DNA from 3 places in the Arthrobacter sp. D3-16 genome. Region 2 is predicted to be linked to each of the others. Evidence: predicted binding sites of a transcription regulator. Region 2 holds the regulator's gene; each other region holds the start of a gene.
The links. The regulator HrcA, encoded in region 2, represses chaperone genes, less so after heat shock. The targets are predictions, from matches to a motif close to TTNGCACTCGNNNNNNNCGAGTGCNAA.

Region 1: the regulator HrcA is predicted to act here: its motif matches at 3,658-3,684, upstream of groL (chaperonin GroEL).
Region 3: the regulator HrcA is predicted to act here: its motif matches at 6,008-6,034, upstream of groES (co-chaperone GroES).

The regions. Positions count from the first base shown of each region.
Region 1 is NZ_CP096437.1:3,261,312-3,271,313, forward strand. Features, by position in the region: gene M1D32_RS15245 (RNase H family protein) at 1-172, opposite strand, end outside; gene M1D32_RS15250 (ABC transporter substrate-binding protein) at 449-1,759, shown strand; gene groL (chaperonin GroEL) at 1,853-3,481, opposite strand; gene M1D32_RS15260 (ABC transporter substrate-binding protein) at 3,763-5,022, opposite strand; gene M1D32_RS15265 (cold-shock protein) at 5,028-5,234, opposite strand; gene M1D32_RS15270 (LytR C-terminal domain-containing protein) at 5,417-6,061, opposite strand; gene M1D32_RS15275 (DUF3263 domain-containing protein) at 6,111-6,440, opposite strand; gene M1D32_RS15280 (uracil-DNA glycosylase) at 6,568-7,338, shown strand; gene M1D32_RS15285 (siderophore-interacting protein) at 7,353-8,192, shown strand; gene M1D32_RS15290 (threonine/serine exporter family protein) at 8,264-9,751, opposite strand; gene M1D32_RS15295 (peptidoglycan bridge formation glycyltransferase FemA/FemB family protein) at 9,789-10,002, opposite strand, start outside.
Region 2 is NZ_CP096437.1:2,013,026-2,023,027, forward strand. Features, by position in the region: gene lepA (translation elongation factor 4) at 1-363, shown strand, start outside; gene hemW (radical SAM family heme chaperone HemW) at 400-1,629, shown strand; gene M1D32_RS09655 (hypothetical protein) at 1,696-2,085, shown strand; gene M1D32_RS09660 (2'-5' RNA ligase family protein) at 2,082-2,594, opposite strand; gene M1D32_RS09665 (DUF4870 domain-containing protein) at 2,650-3,069, opposite strand; gene M1D32_RS09670 (DUF3097 domain-containing protein) at 3,220-4,074, opposite strand; gene hrcA (heat-inducible transcriptional repressor HrcA) at 4,253-5,266, shown strand; gene dnaJ (molecular chaperone DnaJ) at 5,346-6,473, shown strand; gene M1D32_RS09685 (16S rRNA (uracil(1498)-N(3))-methyltransferase) at 6,476-7,258, shown strand; gene M1D32_RS09690 (GerMN domain-containing protein) at 7,273-8,232, opposite strand; gene M1D32_RS09695 (PhoH family protein) at 8,592-9,680, shown strand; gene ybeY (rRNA maturation RNase YbeY) at 9,677-10,002, shown strand, end outside.
Region 3 is NZ_CP096437.1:1,341,152-1,351,153, forward strand. Features, by position in the region: gene M1D32_RS06510 (glutamate--cysteine ligase) at 1-697, opposite strand, end outside; gene M1D32_RS06515 (glycoside hydrolase family 3 N-terminal domain-containing protein) at 1,084-2,529, shown strand; gene M1D32_RS06520 (shikimate 5-dehydrogenase) at 2,640-3,437, shown strand; gene M1D32_RS06525 (THUMP-like domain-containing protein) at 3,443-4,675, opposite strand; gene M1D32_RS06530 (hypothetical protein) at 4,729-5,106, shown strand; gene M1D32_RS06535 (DMT family transporter) at 5,031-5,966, opposite strand; gene groES (co-chaperone GroES) at 6,191-6,487, shown strand; gene groL (chaperonin GroEL) at 6,565-8,175, shown strand; gene M1D32_RS06550 (dihydrofolate reductase family protein) at 8,259-8,861, opposite strand; gene M1D32_RS06555 (ATP-dependent DNA ligase) at 8,948-10,002, shown strand, end outside.

The sequences.
Region 1 (10,002 bases), 1.2 Mb from region 2:
GAACGTGCGCGGTGGCCCGCAGCAGGTCCAGGACAGCCATCAATTCGCCCTGGTTGTTGGTGCCGTGGGGCCATCCGCCTGCTCGCCAACAACCGTCATTCACGTACCAGGCCCAGCCGGCCGGGCCGGGGTTTCCTAAAGCCGAACCGTCGGCCGCTGCAGTAATCGTCACCGGTCTATCCTGCCAGACGGCAGTGACAATGCGGTGATGCGGTCCCGGCGCAACACCCCGGAGGGCAGCAGCGGGACGAGGGGCCACCCAGCGTAAAAACGACGCTGGAGGATGCCAGAGGAAAGCGTTTGCCGCCAACTCTTGACGCGGACGTCCCGGCCCCGGCACAATCGGACGTTATACGAGAAAACGCTTTCTCACCTCAGGTCCCGCCGCGACGATGCGTGCCGGGAAGCCCCTGAGGAAGCGCGTCCCAGAAACAAGGAAGGCACATCAATGACGATTCCAACCGTTAGCCGGAGGAAATTCCAGCTCGGCGCGGCAGCCCTGGCGCTCTCCCTGCTCGCAACCGGCTGTGGCGCGTCCACCAGCTCAAGCGGCAACGAGGAAGTGACCCTGAGGTTTGCCTGGTGGGGCAACGAGTACCTCAATGCGCAAACCGAAAAGGTGATCGACGCCTTCGAAGCAGAACACCCGAATATCAAGATCGAATCCGAGCCCGGAGAGTGGGCCAGCTACTGGGACAAGCTCGCCACCAAGACTGCCGCCAACGATGCCCCCGATGTCATCCAGATGGACCAGAAGTACATTGCCGAGTACGGCGGACGCGGAGCCCTGCTGGACCTGTCGAAGCAGGAAGGAATCGATACCTCCAAGCTGGACAAGGAAGCTTTGGCATCAGGCCAGTACGACGATGCCCAGTACGGGCTGAGCACGGGCCAGAACGCCTATGTCATCATGGCCAACACAAAGGTCTTTGAGGCTGCCAACGTGCCCCTGCCGGATGACACCAAGTGGACCTGGGACGAATTCATGGAGACTGCGTCCAAAATCAGCGCCGCAGGGGACGGGAAGAACTACGGCGCGGCATACGGCAGCAATGAGGCGGACCTGATCATCTGGCTGCGCCAGCATGGCGAAAACCTTTACTCCGAGGACGGCAAGCTGGACTTCGACACCGCAACGGCCGCCTCCTTCTGGGAGCGCCTGAAGGAACAGCGCGATTCCAAGGCGAGCCCGCCGGCGACCGTCGCCACCGAAGATGCCGGCGCCGGCCTGGAGGAGAGCCTCTTCGGCACCAACCGGGTAGGCATGGCGTGGTGGTGGACAAACCAGCTCGGCTCCTTGGAGGCCACCACCGGCAGCAGCATCAAAATGCTCCGCGCGCCCAGCAAGGACGGCTCGGCGGCAAGTAACGGCATGTACTACAAGCCCACCATGTTCTGGTCCGCTTCTTCACGGTCCAAGCACCCGGAAGCCGCGGCCACCTTCATCAACTACCTGGCCAACAGCCCCGATGCCGGGGCCATCCTGATGACGGACCGGGGAGTGCCCACCAACCCCGAGATTGTGGACGGCATTTCACCCTCCCTGAAGCCCGCCGACACCACGGTGGTTGGCTTCCTGAAGGACATCGCCCCTGACATGAAGGAAGCGCCGCCCGTTCCTCCGGTCGGCGCAGGCAGCGTGCAGAACGTGATCAAGCGGTACACCGATGAAGTCCTGTACGACCGCCTCACGCCGCAGTCGGCTGCCGAAGCATTCAAGAAGGAAGTTGAAGGAATGCTGGCCGGCGCCAGGAAATAGAACTGTCCGGCAAAAGCCCGAACACAAAAAGCGGCCCCCTCAAACGAGGGGGCCGCTTTTGTGTGTACGTGCGGGACGGGCCCGGCGTGGAGGCTAGAAGCCGCCCATGCCGCCCATGTCGTCGCCGCCGCCAACCGGAGCAGGGTTCTTCTCCGGCTTGTCCGCCACAACTGCCTCGGTGGTGAGGAAGAGGCCGGCGATGGAGGCCGCGTTCTGCAGGGCAGAGCGGGTTACCTTGACGGGGTCGTTGACGCCGGCGGCCAGCAGGTCGACGTATTCGCCGGTTGCTGCGTTCAGGCCGTGGCCGGCGGGCAGGCCGCGGACCTTGTCCACCACAACGCCCGGCTCCAGGCCGGCGTTGAAGGCGATCTGCTTCAGCGGAGCATCGATGGCAACGCGGACGATGTTCGCACCGGTTGCCTCGTCACCGGAAAGCTGCAGGTTGGCGAATGCCTTGGCGCCGGCCTGGATGAGGGCCACGCCGCCACCGGCGACGATGCCTTCCTCGACGGCTGCCTTTGCGTTGCGCACAGCGTCCTCGATGCGGTGCTTGCGCTCCTTGAGTTCAACCTCGGTTGCGGCACCGGCCTTGATGACTGCCACGCCGCCGGCCAGCTTGGCCAGGCGTTCCTGCAGCTTCTCGCGGTCGTAGTCCGAATCGGAGTTCTCGATCTCGGCGCGGATCTGGGATACGCGGCCGGCGATCTGGTCGGCGTCGCCTGCACCCTCGACGATGGTGGTTTCGTCCTTGGTGACAACAACCTTGCGTGCCTTGCCCAGGAGTTCCAGGCCGGCGTTTTCCAGCTTGAGGCCAACTTCCTCGGCGATGACCTGGCCACCGGTGAGGACGGCGATGTCGGCAAGCTGCGCCTTGCGGCGGTCACCGAAGCCCGGAGCCTTGACGGCGACGGACTTGAAGGTGCCGCGGATCTTGTTGACGATCAGGGTGGCGAGTGCCTCACCCTCGATGTCCTCGGCGATGATCAGCAGCGGCTTGTTGGACTGCATGACCTTTTCGAGGACAGCAACCAGTTCCTTGACGTTGGAGATCTTGGAGTTGACGATCAGGATGTACGGATCCTCAAGGACCGTTTCCTGGCGCTCCGTGTCGGTGACGAAGTAGGCGGAAATGTAGCCCTTGTCGAAGCGCATGCCTTCGGTGAGCTCAAGCTCCAGGCCGAAGGTGTTGGACTCCTCGACCGTGATGACGCCTTCCTTGCCCACCTTGTCCAGGGCTTCGGCAATGAGGGCGCCGATTTCCTCGTCGCCAGCGGAGATGGACGCCGTAGCGGCGATCTCTTCCTTGGTTTCGATTTCCTTGGCGGAGTTCAGCAGTTCGGCCGTGACGGCCTCAACAGCCTTCTCGATGCCGCGCTTGAGGGACAGCGGGTCGGCGCCGGCCGCAACGTTGCGCAGGCCTTCCTTCACCAGTGCCTGTGCCAGCACGGTAGCCGTGGTGGTGCCGTCGCCAGCGACGTCGTCCGTCTTCTTGGCAACTTCCTTGACCAGCTCGGCGCCGATCTTCTCGTAGGGATCGTCCAGCTCGATCTCCTTGGCGATGGAAACACCATCGTTGGTGATCGTGGGGGCGCCCCACTTCTTTTCGAGGACGACGTTGCGTCCACGCGGGCCGAGGGTGACCTTAACGGCGTCGGCGAGGATGTTCAGGCCCCGCTCAAGGCCGCGGCGTGCCTCTTCATCAAATGCAATGATCTTGGCCATAACGGCAATAGTCCTTTCGGGACAGTCGTTAAGAATGAACCTTCGCTGCAGTGCCCGCGACGGACGATCCTTCGCCGTTGGCCTCTGTATGCCTCGGGGTGCGGATCTCACTCCAGTTAGGTGTTTCTTCGCTCCTCGACCGGTGCCGCGCGCCGCAGGCCGGAACCAGCATTGCTTTAGCAGTCGGTACGTCAGAGTGCTAACTCAATAATTAGCACTCCCCACGTTAGAGTGCAAGCGAAAGACGACGGAAAACGGTGCTGCCGCCAGCGGCACGGGGTTTAGCTCGAAGCCCGCCCCGCGGTCTCAAGGCCGCTCACGGCAGAGTGGTTGTCGGCGCCGTACGTGAAGACGGTGAAGGTGGCCGTGGTGACATCTCCGTTGGCGTCGAAGGCAACCGGCCCGGATTCGCCGTCGTAGTTTGCGTCCGCTCCGGCCTTCAAATGCGCCAGGCAGTCCTTGTAGGACAGGCACGCATCCCCCGCTGATGGTCCCCCCGTTCCTCCCGATACGGCGATCAGGTTGGCGGCAACAGACCGGCCGGCGTCGTCCTGCGCCCTTGCGGCAGCCAAGGCAGCAAGGGTTACGGCGTCATAGGCTTCGGCAGCGAAGGATACGTCCTTCAGGCCGGGGTCCACCGTCAGGAGCCTTGCCTGGAAGTCGGCATCAGGAAGTTGTCCGGGAACCACCGCGCGGGCGCCGTCCAGGTATCCGGCTGCCACCCCTGAACCGTATCGGCCGAAGGCGCCGTCACTGAGGACGAGCCGCTTCCCGTCAACTCCGGAATTGGCCAGTTCCGCCAGGGCTCCCTGGGCACCATCGCGGGCAATGACAAAGACGGCGCCGGGGTCAGCCTTTCCGGCGGTATCGGCCGCGTTGCCGGCGTCGCCCGCTGTGAATGCGGCATTGGCCACCACGTCCAGACCCGCCTGTTCCGCAGCAGCGGCGACGGCGGCCGAAAGGTCCTTGCCGTAGGAGCCCTCCTGGTACAGCACCGCAATAGACGTGGCACCGGCGTCCTTGGCGAGCTTTACCAGGACCGGGCCCTGCGCGGCGTCGGCCGGCGCAGTCCGAAAATAATAGCCGCCGCTGCTGATACTGCTTAGCCCGGCTGCGGTGTTGGCGGGTGAGATGAGGGGCGTCCGGGCGCGGGAGAGGACATCGATGGCCGCTGCGGCACGGCTTGAATCGGTGGGGCCGATGACGACGTCGGCTTTTCCGGCAACCAGCGCCTGGGCCTGCAATGCCGTGTCCTGCACTGTGTCGGCGGGAAGAAGCTCCACCGGCTTGCCTTTGTGTCCGCCGGCGGCGTTGATCTCCTGTACGGCGAGCTTGGCAGCGGCCAGTTGCGGGGCGTTGAGGAAGCCGCTGTGGCCGGTGTTGTCCAGGATCAGGCCTACGCGCAGGGTGCCGTCGCCGGAAGCCTCTGCGGATTCCACCCGCACATTGCCGGTGACGCCGGAGCAGGCGGTCAGAGCCAGGGTGGAGCAGGCTGCAGCCGTGAAGAGCGTCCGGCGGACGGGTCCAGGACGGAGGATCAGATGGTTCACTCGGCCGGCCGGACGCTCTCTGCCTGCGGGCCCTTCTCGCCTTCGCCTACTTCGAGTTCCACACGCTGGCCCTCGTCGAGGGCCCGGTAACCTTCACCCTGGATGGCGGACCAATGGACGAAAATGTCATCGCCCGAGCCGTCAACGGTGATGAAGCCGTAGCCCTTTTCTGCGTTGAACCATTTGACGGTTCCCAGTGCCATGCCGACCACTCTTTCCGTTGTTTCCGGGCGCCCACGCCACTGTGTGCCGACTGGCCCCGAACCGACCCTGAAAAATTACTCTAGCCAATTCAGCGCCGCCGGCGCGGGGTTGGCCTTGGCCCGTCCTCAATAGTTACTGAGGCGTGACCGCTGCAACAGGGCGCAGCCTGGCGGCACACTGCTTACCGGTAGCCAGGCCCCAGCACCACAACGAGCGGCACCTGGAAATCGGTGCTGTTGAGCACGGTGGGAATACCCAGCAGCGCCGCGAGGGCCTGTGCGTTGGGCAGCTGGTCTGCCCCCTGGTAGTAGATGATCGAGGCCTGCTGGGGTGAACCTGCCCAGTTGCCTACCTGTCCCAGCGTCCAGCCGTCCGCCTGGACCGTTCCGCCAACCCGCCCGGCGAGTCCTGCCGTCCCGGCCGCGTTGTAGATGGCGACGCTTTGCGTCTTGTCGATAAACAGCGGGGCCGGATCTGTTGCGCTCGGTTCCGGCTCAGCGTCGGCGGTGGGTTCCGGCTCACTGGGCGCAGGGGGCGCTGCCTCCGCAGAGGGTCCCGGAGAAACGTCAGGAGTGGCAGAGGGCGTGGAACCGGTGGCGGCCAGCGCGGATGCCTCCTGGCTCGAAACGGCCTGGCTGCCGGGCCCACTGAAACCGAGCTTGGGAAGGATCAGGAAGGACACCAGACCGATGGCCAGCGCAACCATGCCCACCGCCAGGATGGGCCAAAGCCGTACCCGTGACGGGGCGGAAGCCGTGCGGTGGACACCTTGTCGCGACGCAGTCTCAGGGACTTTGTCGAATTCATCGCGGGCGTATTTGGTCATGGACGACATATTCCTTGTTGATTGCTGCTGAATGCTCAGCGTGGGAGTCTTACGCGTCGGACCCCAGGCGCCGTGCAGTACGTGCACGGTGACGCGACGTACGTAGTCTACGCAATCGCTTGACCAGCATCGGATCGTGGGCCAGCGCATCCTCGGTGTCGATCAGTGCGTTAAGCAGCTGGTAGTAGTGGGTTGCGGAGAGGTCGAAAAGCTCCCGGATGGCCTGTTCCTTGGCACCGGCGTACTTCCACCACTGCCGCTCCAGGGCAAGCATCTGCTGGTCACGCTCGCTGAGCGGCGACTCCCGGAGCGTGAAGCCGGCCAGGAGGGACTGCCGGGTTTCCTGCTCCGGCAGGTGCTCCCGGGCTGGTTCCGCCACGGCGTACTCCTTAGCTGGATACGAAAATGTCTGACCCCCATGCTACGGACGAATAACAGCATTGTCATTTGCGGCGTGGAAGGCCACGCCCTGCGCCCGGTGCGGGTTGCCCTGCAAGAATGGGACCGTGTTTGAATCAGATGCCTTGTTCGAGCTCGTACAGGAACCGGCGCAGGGAGCGGGCTTCGTTGAGCTGGCGCGGCGCCCGCTGGATGAGCTCATGGCCCCGGACTGGGCCGCTGCCCTGGCGGGTGTCGAAAAAGAACTTCGGGAGGTGCTCACCTTCCTCGCGGACGACGTGGGGGCCGGGCACCAGGTGCTGCCGGCGCCGTCGAACGTCCTGCGGGCCTTCCGGCAGCCCCTCGCCGACGTGAAGGTCCTGATTGTGGGCCAGGATCCCTACCCGACGCCGGGGCACGCAGTGGGATTGTCCTTTTCCGTGGATCGGCGCACCCGGCCCATCCCCCGGAGCCTGGCGAACATCTACCGGGAGCTGGAATCCGACCTCGGGTTGCCGGCCAGGATCCACGGGGACCTTTCCGCCTGGGCCGACCAGGGCGTGCTGCTCCTCAACCGCGTGATGACGGTGCGGGCGGGATCCCCCGGTTCGCACCGCGGCAAGGGCTGGGAGAAGATCACGACGGCGGCAGTCTCCGCGGTGGCCCACCGGCGGGACACGAACGGGTCCCGGATGCCGCTGGTTGCCGTGCTGTGGGGAAAGGACGCCGAGAGCGTCCGCCCCCTCCTGGCCGGGGCTCCTGCCGTGGCCAGCGCCCACCCCAGCCCGCTGTCCGCATCCCGCGGCTTTTTTGGGTCCCGGCCTTTCAGCCGGGTCAATGAACTGCTGATGGAGCAGGGCGCCCTGGGCGTAACCTGGGAACTCCCCGCAGCACCCTAGCTTAGGCTTGCCTTATGAACACCCTTCCCGCCGCTACCAGCGCCACCAAGAAAAGCCGTCCGCAGATCAACCTCTCCGTGCTGCGCAGGGAAGAGCTTTCCCCGCACATGGTCCGGATCGTGGCCGGCGGGGACGGCTTCGCGGACTTCGTGGACAACGGTTATGTGGACCGCTACGTCAAGATCGTCTTTCCCCAGCCGGGCGTGGAGTATCCCTCCCCCCTGGACCTGTGGAGCATCCGGGAGACCATGCCACGGGAACAGTGGCCCTTCACCCGGACGTACACCATCCGCTGGGTGGACCCTGCCGCCCGCGAGCTCGCCATCGATTTTGTAGTCCACGGCGACGAGGGCCTCGCAGGCCCCTGGGCCGCCAGGGCGCAGCCCGGCGACGTCCTCACCTTCACCGGCCCCGGGGGCGCCTACAATCCGGCACGCGATGCTGACTGGTACCTCTATGCGGGCGACGAGGCGGCGCTGCCCGCAATTGCCGCGTGCCTGGAGTCCCTGCCGCCGGAGGCGGAAGGCCTTGCCTTTGTGGAGGTTGATTCCGACGCCGACATCCAGTTCATTGCCGCCCCCGCCGGGGTGAAAATCCACTGGCTTGCCCGCAATGGTGTCCCTGCAGGCGAGAGCGACCTCCTGGTGCAGGCCGTGGCAAACGCCGAGTGGCCCGCGGGCCGGGTGGATGTTTTCGTCCATGGTGAGCGCGGCTACATGAAGGCCCTGCGCGGGGTCCTTTTCGATCAGCGGGGCCTGGAACGCAGCCAGGTCTCCCTCTCGGGCTACTGGGCCAAGGGCCGCGTGGAGGATGTGTTCCAGGCCGAGAAAAAACTGCCGGTGGGACAGATCTAGCCACAGCAGATCCAGCCAGTCCGGGCTGGGCAGACCTGGCTGGCACTGGTCTGCCCAGCCCTATCCCGGCGTCAGCGGCGGCGGGCGCGCCGCCGCTCATTGCTTGCCAGGCTGCGCGTCAGCGGCCGGGCAAGGGTGTCGCCCAGGACAATTCCGCCCGCTGTACCCAGCACGATAGCCCCTGCATTCAGCATCCCGCCGGCGCCAAGCAGGATCTCGGCCTCCTCGATGGTGAGCACGTACATGGACCGGAAGATGGTCAGGCCGGGCAGCAGGATCAAGGCTGCAGGCACGGCAACCACCAGTTGCGGCGCCCCCATGCGAAGGGCGACCACACGCCCCAGCAGGCCGATGACCACGGCGGCCAGGGCCGGCGAAAACCGGTCGCCCACGCCGAGCTGGCCGGCCGCGAGCAGGACGAGGTAGCCGGCCACGCCAACAGCTGCTGTAGGCAGCAGGAGCTGCCAGCTGGTCTGTTCGGTGATGCCAATCGCCATTACGGCCACCGCCACGAAGATCACCAGGACCCACAGATCGTAGGCCGGCGGGAACGTTTGGGTGACGTCAATGCGCTGCATCCCGGTCAATTCACCCACAACGAAGGCGACGGCGATGCCGGCAACAATGGCGCCGAAGGTCAGCAGCGTGGACAGGAACCGTCCGGCTGCCGTCACGGGGAAGCCGTTAATGGCGTCCTGCACCGACGAGACGAGGCGTCCTGTCGGCAGGAGCAGCAGGATGCCGCCCACCACCACGATGGCCGGGGATGTTGTCAGCCCGAACTGCCAAAGCACCAGTGCCAGCTGCGTCACTACGAAGGAGCAGCTGGCGGTGATGAAGAAGTCGGGGACGCGCCAGCGGCCCAGTTGGCGGGCCAGCAGGCTAATGCCGATGTTGGCCGCGAAGGCGATGGCGGAGGACACCGGGCCGCCGCCCAGGACTCCCACAAAGACGGCTGCGAACGTACCGAAGGCCACGGTGACCATCCAGCGCGGAAAGGGCTTGGGGCTGGTGATGGCCTCATCAAGCCGGCGGATTGCCTCGTCACGGCCTACTCCCCCGGCCACAATGTCTGTCACCAGCTGGTGCACCTTGGCCAGGCCGGCGTAGTTGTTGGTCCAGGAACGCACCACCCGCAGCAGCGAAATGGGCGTCTGGTCCTTGGGCGCATAGTTAATGCCCACGGACTGGTTGGTGATGTCCACTTCGATGTTCTTCAGCCCCAGCGCAGCGGTGACGGCGATGATGCTCGTTTCCACCTCGAGCGCACCGGCTCCGTACCGGAACATGGTTTCGGCCAGGTGCAGGGCGAAGTCGAGGGTCTTGCGGGCAGAGGTGTCAACGCCGCCCACCTGGATCATCGGGTTGGCGTAGGGACTCCCCGTCAACCGGTCCACGATGCTCATCGGCGCCGTGGGCGGGTTTTCACCCTGGACCAGGCGCCGCAGCATTTTTTTGGCTGCGGCGTTCTGCCGGACCTGGGCAGGGGTCAGCGGCTCTGTTTTGGGCAGGCCGTCCGTGCGCGGCCGTCGCCCGGGACGTTCGGGCCGGTCAGTCATGGTTGCCTCCTCCCGGTGCGGTGCTCTGGTTGGTATTTCAGGCGGAACGCTTCAGGGGGAGCCTGCGGAGCAAGGTCCGGGCAGCGGCTGCTGCCGCGCGGGCCAGCGTGTTGGCGCGGAAGACGGCAGGGCGGACCGGCATCACGAAATCACCCACCAGCTGGACCACCTCTCCCCCGAAGCCCTTTTTGAACGCATAGCCGCCGTGGCCTTCCTCGTCCTGGCCGGAGATGCCGAAAGTTCCGTAGAAG
Region 2 (10,002 bases):
GACATCATGCTCCAGGGTGAGCAGGTGGATGCGTTCTCCGCCATCACGCACCGGGACAAGGCCTACGCCTACGGCGTCATGATGACCACCAAGCTGCGCGAGCTCATTCCCCGCCAGCAGTTCGAGGTGCCCATCCAGGCTGCCATCGGCTCGCGGATCATCGCCCGCGAAAGCATCCGGGCCATCCGCAAGGATGTGCTGGCCAAGTGCTACGGCGGTGACATCTCGCGTAAGCGCAAACTGCTGGAAAAGCAGAAGGAAGGCAAGAAGCGGATGAAGATGGTGGGCCGCGTCGAGGTCCCCCAGGAAGCGTTCATCGCCGCCCTCACCACAGACGAGTCCAAGGACAAGGCCAAGAAGTAGTGAACACAGCGTCCGGCAATACCGGAGGCCCCTGCAATGCCTAGCACCCTTCCCCTCGGCGACCCGGCGCCGTCGGACGGTCTGCTGCCCGCCCAGGCAGTGGACGGTTCTGCGGACCGGGCCTTTGGCCTGTACGTTCACATCCCGTTCTGTGCGGTGCGCTGCGGCTACTGTGATTTCAACACCTACACCGCCACCGAGCTCGGCGGTGGCGCTTCACAGGATGCCTATGCCGGCACGGCTGCGTCAGAGGTCTCGATGGCGGCCAAAGTCCTCACTGAATCCGGCCTTCCCCCGCGCAGGCTGAGCACCGTGTTTTTCGGCGGGGGTACACCCACCCTGCTGCCCGCGGACGATCTTGCCCTGATTCTCCGCCGTGCCATCGACCAGTGGGGTATCGAAGATGGCGCTGAAGTCACCACGGAGGCGAACCCCGATTCGGTTACGCCCGAATCGCTCGCTGTCCTGAAGGACGCAGGATTCACCCGGATTTCCTTCGGCATGCAGTCCGCCGTTCCGCATGTGCTCAAGGTACTTGACCGCACGCATACGCCCAGCCGGGTCCCGCAGGTGGTGCAGTGGGCACGCGAGGCCGGCCTGGCCGTCAGCCTCGACCTGATTTACGGAACACCGGGGGAGTCCCTCGCTGACTGGCGATACTCGCTGGAGACGGCCTTGTCCTACGAGCCCGACCACATCAGCGCCTACGCGCTGATCGTGGAGGATGGTACCAAGCTCGCCGCTCAGATCCGCCGTGGGGAAGTCCCCGGGATCGACGACGACGACCATGCCGACAAGTATGAACTCGCCGACCAGCTGATCACCGAAGCCGGCCTCGGCTGGTACGAGGTCAGCAACTGGGCCCGCACGCCGGAGCAGGCCTGCCGCCACAACCTCGCCTACTGGCGCGGCGACGACTGGTGGGGAATCGGGCCCGGGGCGCATTCACATGTGGGCGGGGTCCGCTGGTGGAACGTCAAACACCCCACCGCCTATGCCGGCCGTTTGGCGCAGGGCCTGTCGCCCGCTGCCGGCAGGGAGACCTTGGACCTGGAAACCCGGAACATGGAACGCGTGATGCTCGAAGCGCGCCTGCAGTCCGGCCTTGAAGTGTCATCCCTTGGGCATGACGGCCGGCGCGAGGTCGCAGGCCTGATTGCGGATGGCCTGGTGGAGCCGGCCGAAGCCTTCCGGGGACGGCTCGTCCTTACCCTCAAAGGCAGGCTGCTGGCGGATGCTGTGGTCCGCCGCGTACTCCCGGCCTGATTAGTCGCCCCCACCGCGCTTTGCCTGGGCCTATGATGTGGTCAGCACCAAGAGTCTGGGGAGGACATGGATAGCACGAAAGCGGTTCTGCTCGTACCGGACCGGGAGGAATGGGAGAGGCAGTTCGGCCGATACGCAAAAACCCGTAAACGTGTGGGTGCCTGCATAGGACTGGCCCTCGGCGGGCCACTGTTGGCCGGATCCCTCTACCTCACGGGGCTGCTCTACCCGCTGCTGCGGGGAGACATTGCGGCAGGGCACCCAAGCTACGACGCGTACAAGGCTGCATCAGCCACGGCCCTCCTCATAGTTGTCGCCGCCCTCGTGCTCTATGCCGGGTCCAGCATCATCTTCGGACGCTGGCTTCGCAAAACCCACGTCCTTCTGGGCTTCAACCCTGATGGCTCCTTTCCTGAGGTACGGGGCGCCCTCAGTCGGGACAGTACGAACGCTTAGTCCTCCGGCGGGCCGGCAAGGGATGTGGTGGTCCTGGTGGGGCTGTCCCAGAGGCGGGCTGCGGTGCATTCTCCTTCCGTCCGCACATCCAGGGCCGCGATGGCAGTTCCGAGCAGGTGCCCCGGAATCCGGCGCGCCAGAGTGACGTGGGGTGTCCACGAATCCGGGAGGGTATTGGCGAATGCCCCCGCGCACTGCTGATGGAGCCGCGCGTGAAGTTGCAGCAATCCTTCCGCCGGCACCACCAGGCGTGCCAGCACGCAGCTCCCGGAACCGGCGGGAAAGAGCACCAGACCGGAAAACCGGATGACGATCGGCAGCCCGCCCCACAGATCCTGCGCATCGGCCCCGAGGGCCAAGGAGTTGCCTGCGGCGAGGGTGATGTGTGGCCTGTTGCTCGGAGAGGTATGCGTGGCCAGGCTGGGCAGGCCCGCTTCGAGGAGGCGGGCCCAGTCCATCCTGATCAAAGAATCGGTGGATTCCCCAAAGGTCAACTCGACGCTGCGCATGCACCCATCATGCAGTACGCCTGCCTGTGGGTTCAGGTTTTGGAGGGTGACTGCGCTATTTGATCCAGCGCAGGTTGTACGGGTAACGGTGCGGCTGGCCCTTGTTGACGTGGATCCCGGCGGCTACCGAGAAGCAGGTAAGGGCGATCCAGATCAGTGTTGCAATGACCGCAAAGATGTTGCCCACCACCGGCACAAAAACCAGGATGTTAGCTACCACTGCGGCGATGGTGGGTGGCAGGCTGAAGTTCAGCGCCTCCTTGGACTCCTGGGCGGTAAACGGCCCCCGATCCCGGAAGATCAGGTAGATCAGCAGTGAAGGAACGCAACCCAGGATGCCGCCAAAGTGGGCGAGGGTGGCCCACTGCCGGTCTTCACTGGCGGTCAGGGGCAGCGCATTCGCTGGCACGCCGTGGTACTCCGAACGGCCCTGGCCGCCCTGGCTGTCCCTGTGCTCACGTGCGTTTTCTGCCACAGTCTGTTCCTTCGAAAGTGCAATGGTGCTGACTAAGAATGCCATGTCTAGTGCCGGTGCTGCGATCCGCAGTTACCGCAGTACCAAGAATACTGGGTGCAGCGGTGCTGCCAGTCCGCCACCGGGCGCACCGGGCAGCGCGCCTGTGGTTCAGGGGACCGTAAGGAAATCGATGACTTCCTCCACCCTTCCCAGCAGCGACGCTTCCAGGTCCGCGTAACTGCGGACGGCGCCCAGCAGCTTTTGCCACCCCAGGCCGATGTCCTCTTTGGTTTCGTGGGGCCACCCGAAGGCTGCGAGGATGCCTGTTTTCCAGTCCTGCCCGCGCGGCACTACGGGCCACTTCTCGATCCCCAGCACGGCCGGGCGGATGGCCTGCCAGACGTCAACGTAGGGGTGTCCAACGATCAGCACATTCCCCGCGGCGCCGGGAGAGGCCATCACGGCATCGGCAATGCGGGACTCTTTCGAATCGGGCACCAGGTGGTCCACGAGCACGCCCAGGCGCCTGCCGGGCCCCGGTTTGAAGTCGGCCACAGCCGCCGCGAGGTCATCAATGCCGTGCAGGGGTTCGACGACGATGCCTTCCACCCGGAGGTCATCTCCCCACACCTTCTCCACGAGTTCGGCGTCGTGTTTTCCTTCCACCCAGATGCGGCTCGCTTTGGCAACCTGCGCCCTCTGGCCGGCAACGCGGACGGAGCCAGACGCCGTCCTGCCGGCGGCTGTGCCCGACCCGGCAGCCGGCCGCGGAGCAGGCGGCATCAGGCGGATCGCCTGTCCCTCCAGGAGGAACCCGAAGCCCAACCGGAACGAGCGCGACTTGCCGCGGCGGTCCTCCAGGGCGACTACATGCATTCCGCCCGATTTTTCCACCCGGGTCACGGCGCCAACCCAGCCGGATTGCACATCTTCGAGCACCATGCCCCGCTCCACGGGCACTTCCGGTAATTGAGCCTTGGCGGGGGCGGATAGGTCCTGGGCTCCCCAGTTCTGGTAATGCATCAACTCACTCCGCCTCGCGCTAGATCACGGCCGGGGGAATTTCACCCGGAGCGGTACCAATGCTAACAACGGGGTGAGTCATAATAGACTGTTAGCACTTGGGCATGTCGAGTGCTAACCGCTGCAGCGTCACGGTGCGGGCGGAACGGCTGCCCTGAACCCTGGATGGAGGTGGAGAGTGAGCGAGCCACGCAAACTGGAAGTACTGCGGGCCATCGTGGAGGACTACGTCCACTCCCGCGAGCCCGTCGGGTCCAAGGCCCTGGTGGAGCGGCACCATCTTGGCGTCTCCAGCGCCACCATTCGCAATGACATGGCCGCGCTTGAGGACGAAGGGCTGATTACCGCGCCCCACACCAGCGCAGGCCGCATCCCCACGGACAAGGGCTACCGGCTTTTCGTCGACCAGATCTCCGCGGTCAAGCCCTTGTCCCAGGCGGAGCGGCGGGCCATCCAGTCCCTGCTTGAAGGCTCGGATGACCTCGACGACGTCCTGGAACGTACCGTCCGGCTGTTGTCCCAGTTGACAAACCAGGTGGCGGTTGTCCAGTATCCGCACCTCAACCGCGCACTGGTCCGCCACATTGAATTCGTTCTCCTGGCACCGCGGAAGGTGTTGGTGGTGCTGATCGCCAACAGCGGCAAGGTGGAACAACGCGTCATCGACGTCGGGCAGGATCTGGGGGATGAAGCTCTCGCCGGGTTGCGCGCCAGGTTCCTCGGATCCCTCGCCGGGACTCCATTGGCTCAGCTGGGACAGTCGCTGACCGCGGTGGTGGCCGGCGTCGCCCATGGACAGCGGCAGGCAGCCCAGGCGCTGGCTCACGGGCTGGAAGGCCTGGGCCACAGCAGCCGCGAAGACCGTATGGTGATGGCCGGCACGGCCAACCTGGCCCGTTCGAACGTTGACTTCCCGCTCAGCATCGGACCGGTGCTGGAGGCGCTCGAGGAACAGGTGGTGATGCTGCGCCTGCTGAGCGAGATGGCGCAGGACCACCGCGGAGTAGCCGTCAGCATTGGCCGCGAAAACCCCTACGACGGCCTTGCGGAGGCATCTGTCGTGGCCACCGGCTATGGCCCGGACAGCGTCGCCAAGATTGGCGTGCTGGGCCCCACCAGGATGGACTATCCCACCACCATGGCAGCCGTCAGGGCCGTGGCCCGTTACCTGTCCCGGATTTTGGGTCCCTGACCCCACAACGGCGCCCAAGAGCGCACAGCAGTGTAGGCAGTACGACTGCAGGCAGAACAACAAGGAAGAGATACGAACTTTGAGCAGCCACTACGAAGTCCTTGGAGTCTCACCGGATGCCACCGGAGAAGAGATCAAGAAGGCCTACCGCAAGCTGGCCCGGACCCTTCACCCGGACGTCAATCCCGGTGAGGATGTTGCGGACCGCTTCAAGGCAGTGACCCACGCCTACGAAGTTCTCTCGGATCCCCAAAAGCGGCGGGTCTACGACACCACCGGCAACGAGAACGGCACCGACAACGGATTCGGCGGGGGAGCGTACGCCGGCCAGGGCTTCGCTTTCCAGGACATCTTCGATACCTTCTTCGGCGCAGGAGGCACCACCGGCCCCGCATCACGGGTGAGGCGTGGACAGGACGCGCTCATCAGCGTCCGGATCGAACTCCGGGATGCGGTGTTCGGGGTCAACAAGAAGCTCGAAGTGGACACGGCAGTGGTCTGCCCCACCTGCGAGGGTTCGTGCTGCCGTCCCGGAACCCATCCGGAGCGCTGCGACATCTGTGGTGGCAGCGGCCAGGTCCAGCGGGCCGTCCGTTCCATCCTCGGCCAGGTCATGACGGCGGCCCCGTGCGGCACCTGCGAAGGCTTCGGAACTGTCATCAAGGACCCCTGCAACGAGTGCAGCGGGCAGGGGCGGATCCGCAGCCGCCGGTCCCTGACCATCAAGGTCCCCGCCGGCGTTGCCACCGGCACGCGCATCCAGCTGTCCGGCCAGGGCGAGGCCGGTCCCGCGGGCGGCCCCGCGGGTGATCTCTATGTGGAAATCCGCGTCAACAACGACGCCACCTACGTCCGCGAGGGCGACGACCTCCACGCCACGCTGAATATTCCCATGACGGCAGCCGCCCTGGGAACCGACGTGACCCTCGAAACCTTCGACGGGCCGCAGGACATTGACGTGAAGGCCGGCACCCAGTCCGGAGAGATCATCACCCTGCGCGGCCTCGGTGTGACCCACCTGCGTGGTTACGGCCGCGGTGACCTGAAGGTTCATCTCCAGGTCGAGACGCCTGCAAAACTCGACGCAGCGCAGGAGGACCTGCTGCGCCAGCTCGCCAAGCTTCGCGGCGAGCAAATTACGGACGGCAAGCTTGCTGCCAGCGGCGGCATGTTCGCCAAGCTCCGGGACCGGCTCGGTAACCTGTAGCGGTGAGCAACCCCGTCTTTTTCACTGCGGCCGGGTCCCTGGACCGGATGACGCCGGAAGGGATTTTCGTCCTGGAAGGACCGGAGGCGCGGCATGCGGTGACGGTCAAGCGGCTCGCTCCGGGCGAGGCCGTGGATATTGTTGACGGCGCCGGTACCCGCATGACCGGCAAGGTCACTGCCGCTTCCTCCTCCGGGCTCGAAGTGGAATGCACGTCCATGGTGACTGAGGAGCGTCCGCACACGAGGCTGGTGCTGGTCCAGGCCCTGGCCAAGGGTGACCGGGACGAGCTGGCCATCGAGACGGCCACCGAACTAGGCATCGATGCCGTAATTCCGTGGCAGTCGGAGCGGTCCATCGTCCGCTGGAAAGGTGACCGGGCTGCCAAGGCCCACGCAAAATGGCAGTCCGTTGTTACCGCCGCCGCCAAGCAGGCCCGCCGTGCCTGGATCCCTGAAGTGCGTGCCGCCGTCGACACCGCCGCCCTCGCCGCGGCAGTGGAGGCGGCCGACCTCGCCGTAATCCTGCACGAGAACGCCGTGCGGCCCTTCCGGTCCGTCCTGGAATCCTGGCTTCCAACCGGGGCCACTGACGGGGTGCGGGAAGTGCTCCTGATCGTGGGACCCGAAGGAGGGATCAGCCAGCGTGAAGTGACAAGGCTGTGTGGCCAGGGTGCCGTAACAGCCCTGTTGGGACACCACGTGCTGCGCTCTTCAACGGCCGGCCCTGCCGCCGTCGTTCTTGCCAGCGACGTCCTGGGCCGCTGGGCAGCACCGGCAGTCTGAGCTGCCCGGGGGATCTAGCGGACCTTGAAGCTCCGCGTGTCCTCGGTGCCGTCCACTTGGCCGTCTGAGTTGGAGGTTTGGGCCACCCGTAGTTCGAAGTCACCCTCGGGCAGGGTCAGGGCCAAGGTGAATACCCCGGCCTGCGCGGGATCTGCAGCCGCCGTTGTTTCTCCGGTCAGGAAAGGTGTCTTGTCGCCGTTGTCCCCGGCCCGCAGGATTTGCCAGCGGAGCTTTCCGCCCGGCAGGGTGCTTCGCCCGGTGATTTTGACGCTGCCGTCGGCCACTTCCACGTCTTCCTGCGGGTCGATGATCCATACGGGGGCCACCAGCCCGACTGTGCGGGCCATGAGGGACCCCAGCTGCACATGGTTGAACGCAACGTAGTCCGTGTGTCCGTCCACGAGGATCCTGACGCGGATCTGCTGGCCGGAGTCAATCAGTCCTGAGCTGGCAGCCGCGGCGGTAGCCGTGTAGACAAGCTGCTGGATGGCCCGGGTGGCCATGTCGGCGTCAAGATTGCTGTTGAAGGCATCCTCTGACACATCCACCGTGATGATGTCCTTGCCGGAAATCGAGGTGGCCAGCTGCTTGGGGTTCTGCCATGGCGTGAAGAAGTCCGGATCCAGCGGCTTTTCGGACATCATGGCGCGCAGGGCCCGTGTGACCGGATTCTCCTGCTCCGGGACGTCCCGGAATTCCCGGTAAAGGAAGACATCGCTGTTGCTGCGCCCGATCCAGTAGACGGGCGCCTTATTGGACGACTGGGTGGTCTCCAGGGGAGCACTCGTGGAGGGGGCGCCGGATGTAGTGCCGGGGCCAGCGGGGCTGGAAGAGAGTGCGCCGGTGGGGGACGGTCCCGGTTCGGCGATGCAGCCCGCCAGGACAGGAACTGCGAGCAGGAGACCGGCAAGGACCGCGGAACGGGCGCCGCTAAGGGCTCCTCGGGCGCGGCGGGGCGCTGCGGTTTCCGGCACCTTGATTGCTCTGTCCTTTCCTGGTCGGGTAGGCCGATCCCCGGTCGGCCTTGCTGCTCCAGCAGCAGGCTGGATTTCCAGCATTGCACAGCCCCGGGGAGCAAAAGCGCCGGGATGCGCTGAGCGGTCCAACTGCAACTGGAACGATATGAGCCCGATATGAAGTTGATACCTAATAACGGGAACAGTGCCATCTGCCCCGACGGACAGGTACGGGCGGCGTATTGCAGTATGGGGTCTGGTGTGCCTGCTGGCGTAGGATGGAAGGTACCGCTGGAAGCAACGGCACCAGCCGCCGCAGATCAGCCAACAGCAATTGTTTCGACATCGAGGGGATCACAGGCCTGCGGGCCAGCACCATGACTGAATCAGCTAACGGAAAGCGCAGGCTCGTGACAGGCGAGGGCGCAGCGGGGGAGTTTCCCCATTCACTCCCTGGCGTCCGGACCGAAGTAGTCCTTTTCGACAACTCGGACCAGATGGTTCAATCGCTGGGCAGCCATGATGAAGCGTTGCGGTTCATCGAGGAACAGTTCCCCGACGTGAACTTCCACGTTCGCGGCAATGAGCTTTCCATCAGCGGCCCGGCGGCTGATGTGCCACGGATCATGCGGCTCCTCCACGAAGTGCGCGGGCTCGTGGCCCGCGGCACGGTCATCAGCCCGGCTGTATTGCAGCAGCTTGTGGCGCTCCTCCGCTCGCAGTCGATGCAGAATCCCGTGGATGTGCTCACCCATGACATCCTGTCCAGCCGTGGGAAGACCATCCGTCCCAAAACGCTGAACCAGAAGAATTACGTTGATGCGATCGACGCGAACACGGTGATCTTCGGAATTGGGCCAGCCGGCACCGGCAAGACCTATCTGGCCATGGCCAAAGCGGTGCAGGCCCTGCAGCAAAAAGAGGTCAGCCGGATTATCCTGACCCGCCCGGCCGTCGAGGCGGGGGAGCGGCTGGGTTTCCTTCCCGGCACGTTGAGCGACAAGATCGACCCCTACCTCCGTCCGCTGTACGATGCCCTGCACGACATGATGGACCCGGAGTCCATTCCGCGGCTGATGGCAGCGGGGACCATTGAGGTGGCGCCGCTGGCCTATATGCGCGGCCGCACGCTCAACGACGCCTTCATCATCCTCGATGAGGCGCAGAACACCACGCCCGAGCAGATGAAGATGTTCCTCACCAGGCTTGGCTTCGGTTCCAAAATGGTGGTCACAGGCGATGTCACCCAGGTGGACCTGCCCTTCGGCACGCGGTCCGGACTGAGGATCGTGGAAGAGATCCTGCAGGGCATCGATGGCGTGAACTTCTCCGTCCTGGACGCAGCTGACGTGGTGCGGCACCGCCTGGTGGGCGATATCGTCAATGCCTACAGCATCTGGGACGACACCCAGCGCAGCCGGGTCAAGCATTCGGCAAGCCGGGAAAAACGGGGGGAACACGCGTGAGCATCGAGGTGAACAACGAGTCCGGCGTCCAGGTGGACGAGTCCGAACTCGTTGCCCTGTCCAGGTACGTCTTTGAGCAGCTTTACATCCATCCGCAGGCCGAACTGTCCATCCTCCTTGTGGACGAGCCCGCAATGGAGAAGCTTCACATCGAACTGATGGACGAGCCCGGCTCCACTGACGTGCTGTCCGTGCCCATGGACGAGCTGACCCCTGGCACGCCTGACCGGCCGACGCCCCAGGGCATGCTGGGGGATATTGCGGTGTGCCCGCAGGTTGCCACGGTCCAGGCCCGGAACGCCGGCCACTCGCTGCAGGACGA
Region 3 (10,002 bases), 670 kb from region 2:
TGTCCCAGCGGATCTCCGAAAGGGTGTCGATCACTCCCGTGGTGAACATGTCCTGCACATACGACTCGTATTCCTCCCACGAGCTGAACTGGAAGGGGAGGCCGGCCGTGGGCAGCTGCTGAAACATTAGGGCCCGCTGTGATGCGTAGCCGGTGTCCTCGCCGCCCCAGAAAGGGCTCGACGCCGAGAGCGCCTGGAAGTGCGGGAAATAGTTGACCAGCCCGTCCAGCACCGGAAGCGCCTTCTCGCGGCGGTCCAGCCCCACGTGGACGTGCACGCCGTAGATAACCATCTGGCGGCCCCACCACTGGGTGCGGTCAATAAGTTTCGCGTAGCGGGCCTTGTCCGTCACCGGCTGCAGCTGCGGCGGGCTGAACGGGTGGCTTCCGGCGCAGAACAGCTCCACACCCATCGGATCGGTGATTTCCCGGACGGCAGCGAGAGACCGGGTGAGGTCCTCCTTCGCTTCGGCGGCAGTCTCGCAGATGCCGGTAACCAGCTCCACGGTGTTCAGCAGCAGTTCCTGCTTGATGTGCGGGTGCTCGTCATCTTCGTTGAGTTCCGGGTGGCGGGATGCGACACCACGGAGTACCTCGTTGGCAACGGAGGCGAGCTCGCCGGTCCGGCCGTCCACCAGCGCGAGCTCCCATTCAACACCGAGGGTTGATTGCCTCGAAGAAGCGAAGTCAATCTTCACACGTATCCTCACTGTCCGGTTTACCGCTGGCGCACGCCGCTCACAGGCTGCTGCTGGCAGGCGGACGGGTGTTTCAAGTCTAGTGCAGGGGTAGCATCGTATTGATGGCCCCGTTCCAACACCTGCGTGACAGTTTTCACAAATCCTTCCCCGTCCTGGCCGCTGCATCCGCGGCGGTGGCACTGGCATCCTGTACGGCCGCTCCGGCGCCTGGCCGGTCGCAGTCACCGTCCACGCCGGCCGCACCTTCCGCATCTCCAAGTACGACGCCGGCGCCGGCCACCGCTTCCCCCTCACCTGCCGTGACGCCCGATCCCGGTTCCCGGCCGCTGGGGTGGGGTCCCCAGCAGCGGGACCAGGACGCCGCAGCGGCTGCCGTGGCGGCGATGTCGCCGGAACAGAAGGCCGGACAGGTCCTCCTTCCGTTCTTCACCGGGACTGACTCAGGCGCCCATGCCGCCGTCGTCGAACGCCTCCACCTCGCCGGGTCCATCATCATGGGCGACAACGTGCCGCTGGACCCGCAGGGCAAAGTGGACCTGCGGGCGATGGCCGCCATCAACCAGCGGCTCGCACAGGCGGCAACGGCGGACGGCAGGCCATGGCCGGGGATGATCGGCGTGGACCAGGAGGGCGGGATAGTGGCCCGCCTGAATGCACCGCTGACGGAGTGGCCGGCCCCCATGAGCTATGGCGCCGCCGGCAGCGCACCCCTTGCCCAAGAGGCGGGCCAGGGGCTCGCCGGGGAACTGGTGCCGCTCGGGTTCAACACCGACTTTGCCCCTGACACCGATGTGACCATCGGACCGGCGGATCCCACCATCGGTGCCCGGTCCATGTCCGGCGACCCGGATGTGGCGTCCAGCCTCGGAGTGGCATTCGCCCAGGGCATGCTGGCCGCAGGCGTCCTTCCCACCGTCAAGCATTTCCCCGGGCACGGCTCCGTAACCACTGATTCGCACCTGAACCTTCCCACGCAGCCGGCCACCGTGCCGGAACTGGCCGCCCGGGACTGGAAGCCGTTCCAGGCCGCCATCGCCGCCGGAGCGCCGATGGTGATGACGGGCCACATCGCCGTGCCTGCCCTGGAACCCGGAGTGCCGGCGTCGCTCTCCCAACCCACGTATGCGGCGCTGCGGGGACTCGGGTTCAAGGGGGTGGCAGTGACTGATGCCCTGAACATGGGGGCGGTGCACAAGCAGTACCCGGCAGGGGCGGCCGCCATTAGGGCCCTTGCCGCGGGGGCCGACCTCCTGCTGATGCCTGCGGACGTTGGGCAGGCGCATGCCGCGATTGTTAATGCTGTTGCCACCGGCACCTTGCCCGCCGCCCGCCTGGACGAAGCGGCCCTGCGGGTGGCGACCATGATGACCTGGCATGCCCGGGCAGCAGCGGGCACCGGCACGCCAACCGGCACCCCTGCCGGCAGCGGGGCCGCGCTCGCCGGCAAGGTGTCCGCCGCCGCCGTCACGGTCCTTTCCGGCCACTGCGGTGGGCCCCTGGCACCCGGTGCTGTCCGGGTCACAGGCGGCAGCCCGGCGGACCGGGCGCGTTTCGCAGATGCTGCGGCGCGAAACGGGCTCGCCCTCGGTTCCGGACCTTTGGTGAGCCTCATCCCGTACGGCGGAAGGCCCGCAGGCGGCGACATCGCCGTCGCCCTGGACGCACCCTGGCCGCTGCAGCACTCCGCTGCTCCGGTGAAGGTGGCGCTCTACGGCCGCACCCAGGGTGCCTTCGACGCCCTCGCCGCCGTCCTGGCCGGGACGGCGCCGGCACCCGGAAAGCTGCCCGCCGCCGTCGGAAGCTATCCCGCGGGAACCGGCTGCCCCTGATCCGAAGTAGCTCGCACTTAACGTCGTCATTCGCGATTTTCAGTGCGTTATCTGCCAGTCAGGTGGGTGGGAACGCGTTTAATGGTCAGGTGCCCATTTTGAATAAAGACATGACCCTCTGCATCTCGCTCTCGGCCCGTCCCAGCAACAACGGGACCCGGTTCCACAACCACCTGTACGAGCAGCTGGACCTGAACTGGATCTACAAGGCGTTCGCCCCCACCAACCTGGAGCAGGCCATCGCCGGGGTCCGGGGGCTGGGCATCCGCGGCTGCGCCATCTCCATGCCCTACAAGGAGGACGTGATTGCCCTCGTGGATGAGATGGACCCGTCCGCCAAAGCCATCGACTCGGTGAACACCATCGTGAACACCGACGGGCATTTAAAGGCGTACAACACCGACTACACGGCGATCGAACAGCTGCTGGCCGCCAACGCCGTGCCCACCACCTACTCGGTCCTGGTCCAGGGTGCGGGGGGCATGGCCAAGGCCACCGTCGCTGCGCTCCGTGACGCCGGATTCGCTGATGTCACTGTCCTCGCCCGGAACGAGACCACCGGGCGGGCGCTCGCCGAGCAGTACGGCTTCCAGTGGCGTGCAGCGCTCGACGGCGGGACGGCCGACATGATCATCAACGTGACACCTATTGGTATGGCAGGGGGTGCCGAAGCGGAGAGCCTGGCCTTCCCTCAGGAAACCATCGACGCTGCCCGGGTGGTTTTCGATGTGGTTGCCCTGCCGGCCGAAACCCCGTTGATCAAATCGGCCCGGGCCGCCGGGAAGCCGGTGATCACCGGAGCGGAGGTGGCCACCATCCAGGCGCTGGAGCAGTTTGTGCTGTACACCGGGGTCCGGCCCACCGCAGAGCAGGTCCGTGCCGCAGAGGAGTTCATGCGCGCCCAGTAGCGCTCTTAGGCCGGCTCCACCACGATGGCCACCCGGTCCTCCCCGATGCGGGTCAGGACCAGGGTGGCTGTTGTGTTGCCGCCCTTCTTGCTGCCCGCGTTTTTGCCGCCGGGCAACAACTGCTTGCGGAGTTCCTCAGGGGTCACGGCAGTGCCGCGCTTCTTGATGTCCAGCACCCCGATGCCCTCTGCCTTCACCCACGCCTTGAGCGCCTTGACGTTGTAGGGCATCACGTCCAGGACCCTGTAGGCCCGCGCGAAGGGGGTGTCCACCAGCTGTGGCGCGCAGATGTAGGCGATGTGTTCATCCACCAGGTGCCCGCCCAGCTGCCGCGCGACGTCGGCCACCAGCCCCGCGCGGATCACCGCACCGTCCGGCTCGTACAGGTAGCCCTCCACCGGCCCCACCTCGGCTGCGGGTCCCGCACCGAAATCCTCGCCGCTGGTCAGTTCGGCTGCCCCCTCAGTTCCCAGGACGAGCGCTGCCCTGCGGACTCCGGGCCGCTGCACGGCATTGAACCACAGTGCCACTTCGGTGACATCCCCGGACACCGAAACCCACTGGGCTTCGCAGTCTGCCGGCACGGAATCATGGGGCATCCCGGGCCCCATTTTGACGCCGACCGCGCGGCCGGACGCTGCCAGGGACTGAACGAAGGACAGCGGCGGCGAAAAGGCTTCCGGGTCCCAGATGCGCTTGGTTCCGGAGGTGGAGGTGACCCGCCGCGCAGGATCCAGCCAGACGCCGTCGATCCCGTCCAGCGGAACGGCGGTGGCGTCTGCATGGACCACGGTGGCGTTGGGGAAGGGGATGAGGTTCACGGTGGCGCAGGCGGCGGTGGTCTCGTCCATTTCCACCGCAGTCACGGTGATGTCCATCGAAGCCAGCGCCAGCGAATCGGCAGCGAGGCCGCAGCCCAGGTCCGCCACGTGCTTGATTCCCGCCTCCGAGAACCGCTGGGCGTGCCGGGCGGCAACGTTGAGCCTGGTTGCCTGCTCCAGGCCGGCCTGGGTGAACAGCATGCTCCGGGCGAACTCACCGAACTTCGCTTCGGCCCTGGTCCGGAGCCTGGACTGGGTCAGGACGGCCGAGACCATCGCCGGGGAGTGCCCGGCCTTGCGCAGGGCCGAGTTGAGTTCGAACGAGGTGTCCTCCTGGTAGGGCCCCAACGACGCCAAAAGGTCCCATCCCTCGGGGGTGAGAAGCGGCGCGATCTGGTCCTGGGGAGCGTGAGACATGCGTTCCAGCCTAGTGGAGGAGCGTCCGGAGGGATGCGGATAGTGTTGAAACCATGGAAGAGAGCGCAGGCCGCCATCAGTCCGGAGAACCAACCAGGCACAGCGGCCCCGCCAGATTCGCCCGGCCGGCACTGATCGCCGGATCCCTCGTGGCGGTGGTGTGCATCGGGCTCCTGGTGGTGATCTTTTTCCTCGATACGTTCAATGCCACGGTCTACTCAGTGGGCGGTGATGACATCGCGGGCGACACCCGGGAAGCGCGGGACATCCGGGGGCTTTACGACGGCGCGCGTTCCGGCAGCATCGCCGTCCTGGTTGCTGCCCTGCTGACGGCGGCAGGAGCGGCGGTGGTGCTTTACCGGGGGCGGAATCCGGCCTCCGGTGAGGGCGAAGGCGGGGAGGACGTCGACTTCGACGACCTGGGACGCTGAGGAGCCTTGCCGCCGGCACTGGTGAGCAGCACTCCAGAAATGACCAGGACGCCGCCGAGCACCTGCGGCACAGTGATGGGCTGGCCCAGGGCGACAGTGATGATGGCGGTGAACACAGCGATGAGGTTCAGGTAGTTGCCGGCGTTGGCGGCGGTGGTCCGCTTGAGGGCGAGGTTCCAGAGCAGGTAGGAGCCCAGCGAAGGAAACAGTGCGATGAACGCCAGGGACCAGCCCTCCGAAGGGGTCCCCGGTAAGCCGGCCCCGGTCACAAGGGCGAGCGGGCTCAGGACCACGGCCGCCATTGCCACCTGCACCGCCGTGGAGGTGATGGCGGGGATGCTCAACCTGCGGGCGATGATGGTGTACAGGCCCCAGACGGTGATGGCCCCAAGGATCAGCAGCTCGCCCCTGTTGATGGAAAATGTCAGCAGGCGCTGCAGCTCGCCCCCCGTGAGCACCAGCAGGACGCCCAGCAGGCCCAGACCGATCCCCACCCAGCTCAGCGGGCGCGGCCTGTCCCGGAGGAGGACTACGGCCAGCACCATGATCAGTGCCGGGTTCGCAGCGGTCACCAGGGAGGCGTTCAAGGCAGACGTATCCTGCAGGGCGCTGTAGAGCAACAGGGTGTAGCCGCTCATGCCCAGGGAACTCAGGAGCAGCAGGACCGGCCAGCGCTGCAGGACAGCCCGCCAGTCCGGCCGCTCCACGGCGTGGGCCAGCACCAGCAGCGGCACGGCGGCCAGCACCCAACGCCAGAACGTCAGCTGGAGCGGCTCCATGGTCTTCATTGCGGCCTGGCCCACCACGAAATTTCCGGCCCAGAAAAGGTTGGCAAGGATCAGGTATACGGCAGCTCGCACCGCTCAAATGTACATGCGGAGGGTTCGCGAATGACGAAACGCTGGCACTCGCCTTGACCGAGTGCTAACCCTTACATAGAGTCTTCATTAGCACTCTCCCTAGGAGGGTGCTAACACATGAAGAGCTGCCAGCCAGGCTGCTGCCGGCACCGCGACGACGGTTTGCCAGCCAGGGCGGAAAGCTTTCCAGTCCACGAATTTGCTGACGAAAAGGAGAGGTCCGAGTGTCGGTCTCTATTAAGCCTCTTGAGGATCGTATTGTTGTCCGCCCGCTCGAAGCCGAGCAGACCACGGCTTCCGGCCTGGTTATCCCGGACTCCGCGCAGGAGAAGCCCCAGGAAGGCGAAGTTGTTGCAGTAGGCCCCGGCCGCTTTGACGACAACGGCAACCGCGTCCCGCTCGACGTTGCCGAGGGCGACGTTGTTATCTACTCCAAGTACGGCGGAACCGAAGTCAAGCACAGCGGCACCGAGTACCTCGTACTGTCCGCCCGCGACGTCCTGGCGATCGTCGTAAAGTAACTCCCCGGATCCCCGTGCCGCTGGTCATGCGTTCTGCTGGTCAGCTGCGCGGGGTTCTGTCTTGAAAGGACAAAACCATGGCAAAGCAGCTTGCGTTTAACGACGCTGCCCGCCGGTCTCTTGAAGCCGGCATTGATAAGCTCGCCAACACCGTCAAGGTGACCCTCGGCCCACGTGGCCGCAACGTCGTCCTGGACAAGAAGTGGGGCGCTCCCACCATCACGAACGACGGCGTCACCATCGCCCGCGAAGTCGAGCTGGACGACCCCTACGAGAACCTTGGCGCCCAGCTGGCCAAGGAAGTCGCCACCAAGACCAACGACGTTGCCGGCGACGGCACCACCACCGCAACGGTTCTGGCCCAGGCTCTGGTCAAGGAAGGCCTGCGCAACGTAGCGGCAGGTGCGGCTCCTGGCCAGATCAAGCGCGGCATCGAGGTTTCCGTCGAAGCCGTTGCTGCCCGCCTGCTGGAGAACGCCCGTCCCGTTGAAGGCACCCAGGTGGCCAGCGTTGCAGCAATCTCCGCCCAGAGCGAAGAAATCGGCGAGCTCCTCGCCGAGGCATTTGGCAAGGTTGGCAAGGATGGTGTGATCACCATCGAAGAGTCCTCCACCACGCAGACCGAACTGGTCCTCACTGAGGGCATGCAGTTCGACAAGGGCTACCTGTCCCCGTACTTCGTCACCGACGCGGAGCGCCAGGAAGCCGTCCTCGAGGACGCACTCATCCTGATCAACCAGGGCAAGATCTCCTCCGTGCAGGAATTCCTGCCGCTGCTGGAAAAGGCGCTGCAGAGCTCCAAGCCGCTGTTCATCATTGCTGAAGACGTCGACGGCGAGGCCCTGTCCACGCTGATCGTCAACCGCATCCGCGGCACCCTGAACGTTGTAGCCGTCAAGGCTCCCGGCTTCGGCGACCGCCGCAAGGCCATGCTGCAGGACATCGCCACCCTCACCGGTGCGCAGGTTGTCTCCCCGGAACTGGGCCTGAGCCTGGACACCGTTGGCCTTGAGGTGCTGGGTACCGCCCGCCGCATCACGGTCACCAAGGACAACACCACCATCGTCGACGGCGCCGGTGCGGCAGAAGACGTGGCAGCACGCGTTGCCCAGCTCCGTGCCGAGCTGACCCGCACCGACTCCGACTGGGACCGCGAAAAGCTCCAGGAGCGGCTGGCCAAGCTGGCCGGCGGCATCGGCGTCATCAAGGTCGGCGCAGCCACCGAGGTTGAGCTGAAGGAAAAGAAGCACCGCATCGAGGACGCTGTTTCCTCCACCCGCGCTGCCCTCGAAGAAGGCATCGTCGCCGGCGGCGGTTCCGCCCTGATCCATGCCCTCAAGGCACTGGATGAGGACCCGGCCGTCACGGCACTCGAAGGCGACGCTGCCGCTGCTGTGGGCATTGTCCGCCGCGCACTGGTCCAGCCGCTGCGCTGGATCGCCCAGAACGCCGGCTTCGACGGCTACGTCATCACCGCCAAGGTTGCCGAACTCGAAACCAACAACGGCTTCAACGCCAAGACGGGCGAGTACGAGGACCTGATCTCCGCCGGTGTGATCGACCCCGTCAAGGTCACCCGTGCAGCCCTCCGCAACGCAGCCTCCATCGCAGCACTGGTTCTCACCACCGAGACCCTTGTTGTGGAGAAGCCTGCCGAGGAAGACGAGCACGCAGGCCACAGCCACTGACCTGCAGTTTCCCCAGCACGTCTGAAGTCACAAAGAACCGGTCCAGCATCGCTGGGCCGGTTTTTTGTGCTCCGGTACCTGCGTCAGGCGCCCGGCATGTCCTGTGTCTCAACACCGCCCGCGCGCTCATACACCAGCGATACCGCCCCTTTCGGGAAGGTGCGTGCCGGCTCAGCGAGGCGGAAGGAGGCGGGGATGGTCCCGGCGTCGAAGAGCCGCTTGCCCTGCCCGAGCGTGACGGGGTAAAGCCAGAGGCGGAGACGGTCCAGAACGTCCGCCGCGAGCAATGAGCGGATGAGGACACCGCTGCCAAACATGTGCACCTGGTTGTACTCCTCACGCAGCCGGCCGGCGGCCGTGGCGTCCGGCAGGACAGTGGTGCCCGCCCACGCCGGAGCGGTCAGTGTGTGGGAAACAACGAACTTCGGCACCCGGTTGAGCGTCCCGCCGATGTCTCCGGACTGGTGGGGCCAGTAGGCGGCGAAGATGTCGTAGGTCTTCCGGCCGAGAAGCAGGGCGTCGATCAGGCTGATTTCGGCCTCGATGGCAGCCTCCGCCTCGTCGTCGGATACCGGCATCTGCCAGCCGCCAAGGTCGAAGCCGCCCTCCGTGTCCTCTTCGCGGCCGCCGGGTCCCTGGTAGACGCCGTCGAGGGTGAGGAACAGGTTCGCGACGATGATTCCCATGCGTCCAGTCTGGAACTGCGCCCCGGCGCTGTCCAGCATCGGCGGCCAGCCCTACCGGGCATCGGCCGGCATGGCACACTGGTGCCATGCTGCTCGATGAGCTTGTGAGAACTACGGATGCCGTGGCGTCCACGCGCTCCCGGCTCGCCAAGGTGGAGGCACTGGCGGACTTGCTGCGCCGGCTTGAGGCCCCTGACATCGCCACCGCGGTCAGCCTGCTCACCGCCAGGCCTCGGCAGGGCCGGGTAGGGATCGGTTGGCGCGGCATGTCAGCGGCGATGGGGGAGCCGGCCGCCGAGCCAAGTCTTACCGTCGCCGACCTCGATGCTGCACTGGATCGGCTGCTCGTCACGTCAGGCGCAGGATCTGCAGCGGAGCGCGCGGCGACCCTCCGGACGCTGACGGCGGCAGCCACGGAGCGCGAGCAGGCCTTCATCGCCGGCGTGCTGCTCGGCGAACTGCGGACCGGTGCGCTTGAAGGTGTTCTCACCGATGCCGTTGCCCGTGCCGCCGACCGGCCCGTCGACGCCGTACGCCGCGCGGCAATGCTCTCCGGCGACCTCGGCGAAACCGCCCTGCTCGCAATGACGGGCACGGCGGCCCAGCTTGATGCCGTCGGCCTGGTGGTCGGACGCCCCGTCCAGCCCATGCTCGCCTCAACCGCGGCCAGCGCCGGGGCAGCGCTGGAAGCCACGGGGGAGGCATCCGTGGAATACAAGCTCGACGGCGCGCGCATCCAGGTGCATCGCCTCGGCGATGTGGTGCGCATCTTTACGCGCACCCTGGCCGAGGTGACCCACCGCCTGCCCGAGGTGGTCGACGCGGTGCGCGGCCTGCCCGTGCGGGACGTGATCCTGGACGGCGAGACCCTTGCCCTCGACGAGGACGGCGGCGCGCGGCCGTTCCAGGAAACCATGTCCCGGTTCGGGGCGGACGCCGCGCGCGCCACGTTGCTGCATCCATGGTTCTTCGACGTGCTGCACGTTGACGGCCGGGACCTGCTCGACGAGCCGCTGATGACCCGCCTCGAAGTGCTCGAGCGCATCGCTCCCGGGTACCGGATCCCTGGGGAGATCACGGCGGATGCGGCCACAGCGGAGAACGTGGCCCGGGATGCACTGGCCGCCGGCCATGAGGGCGT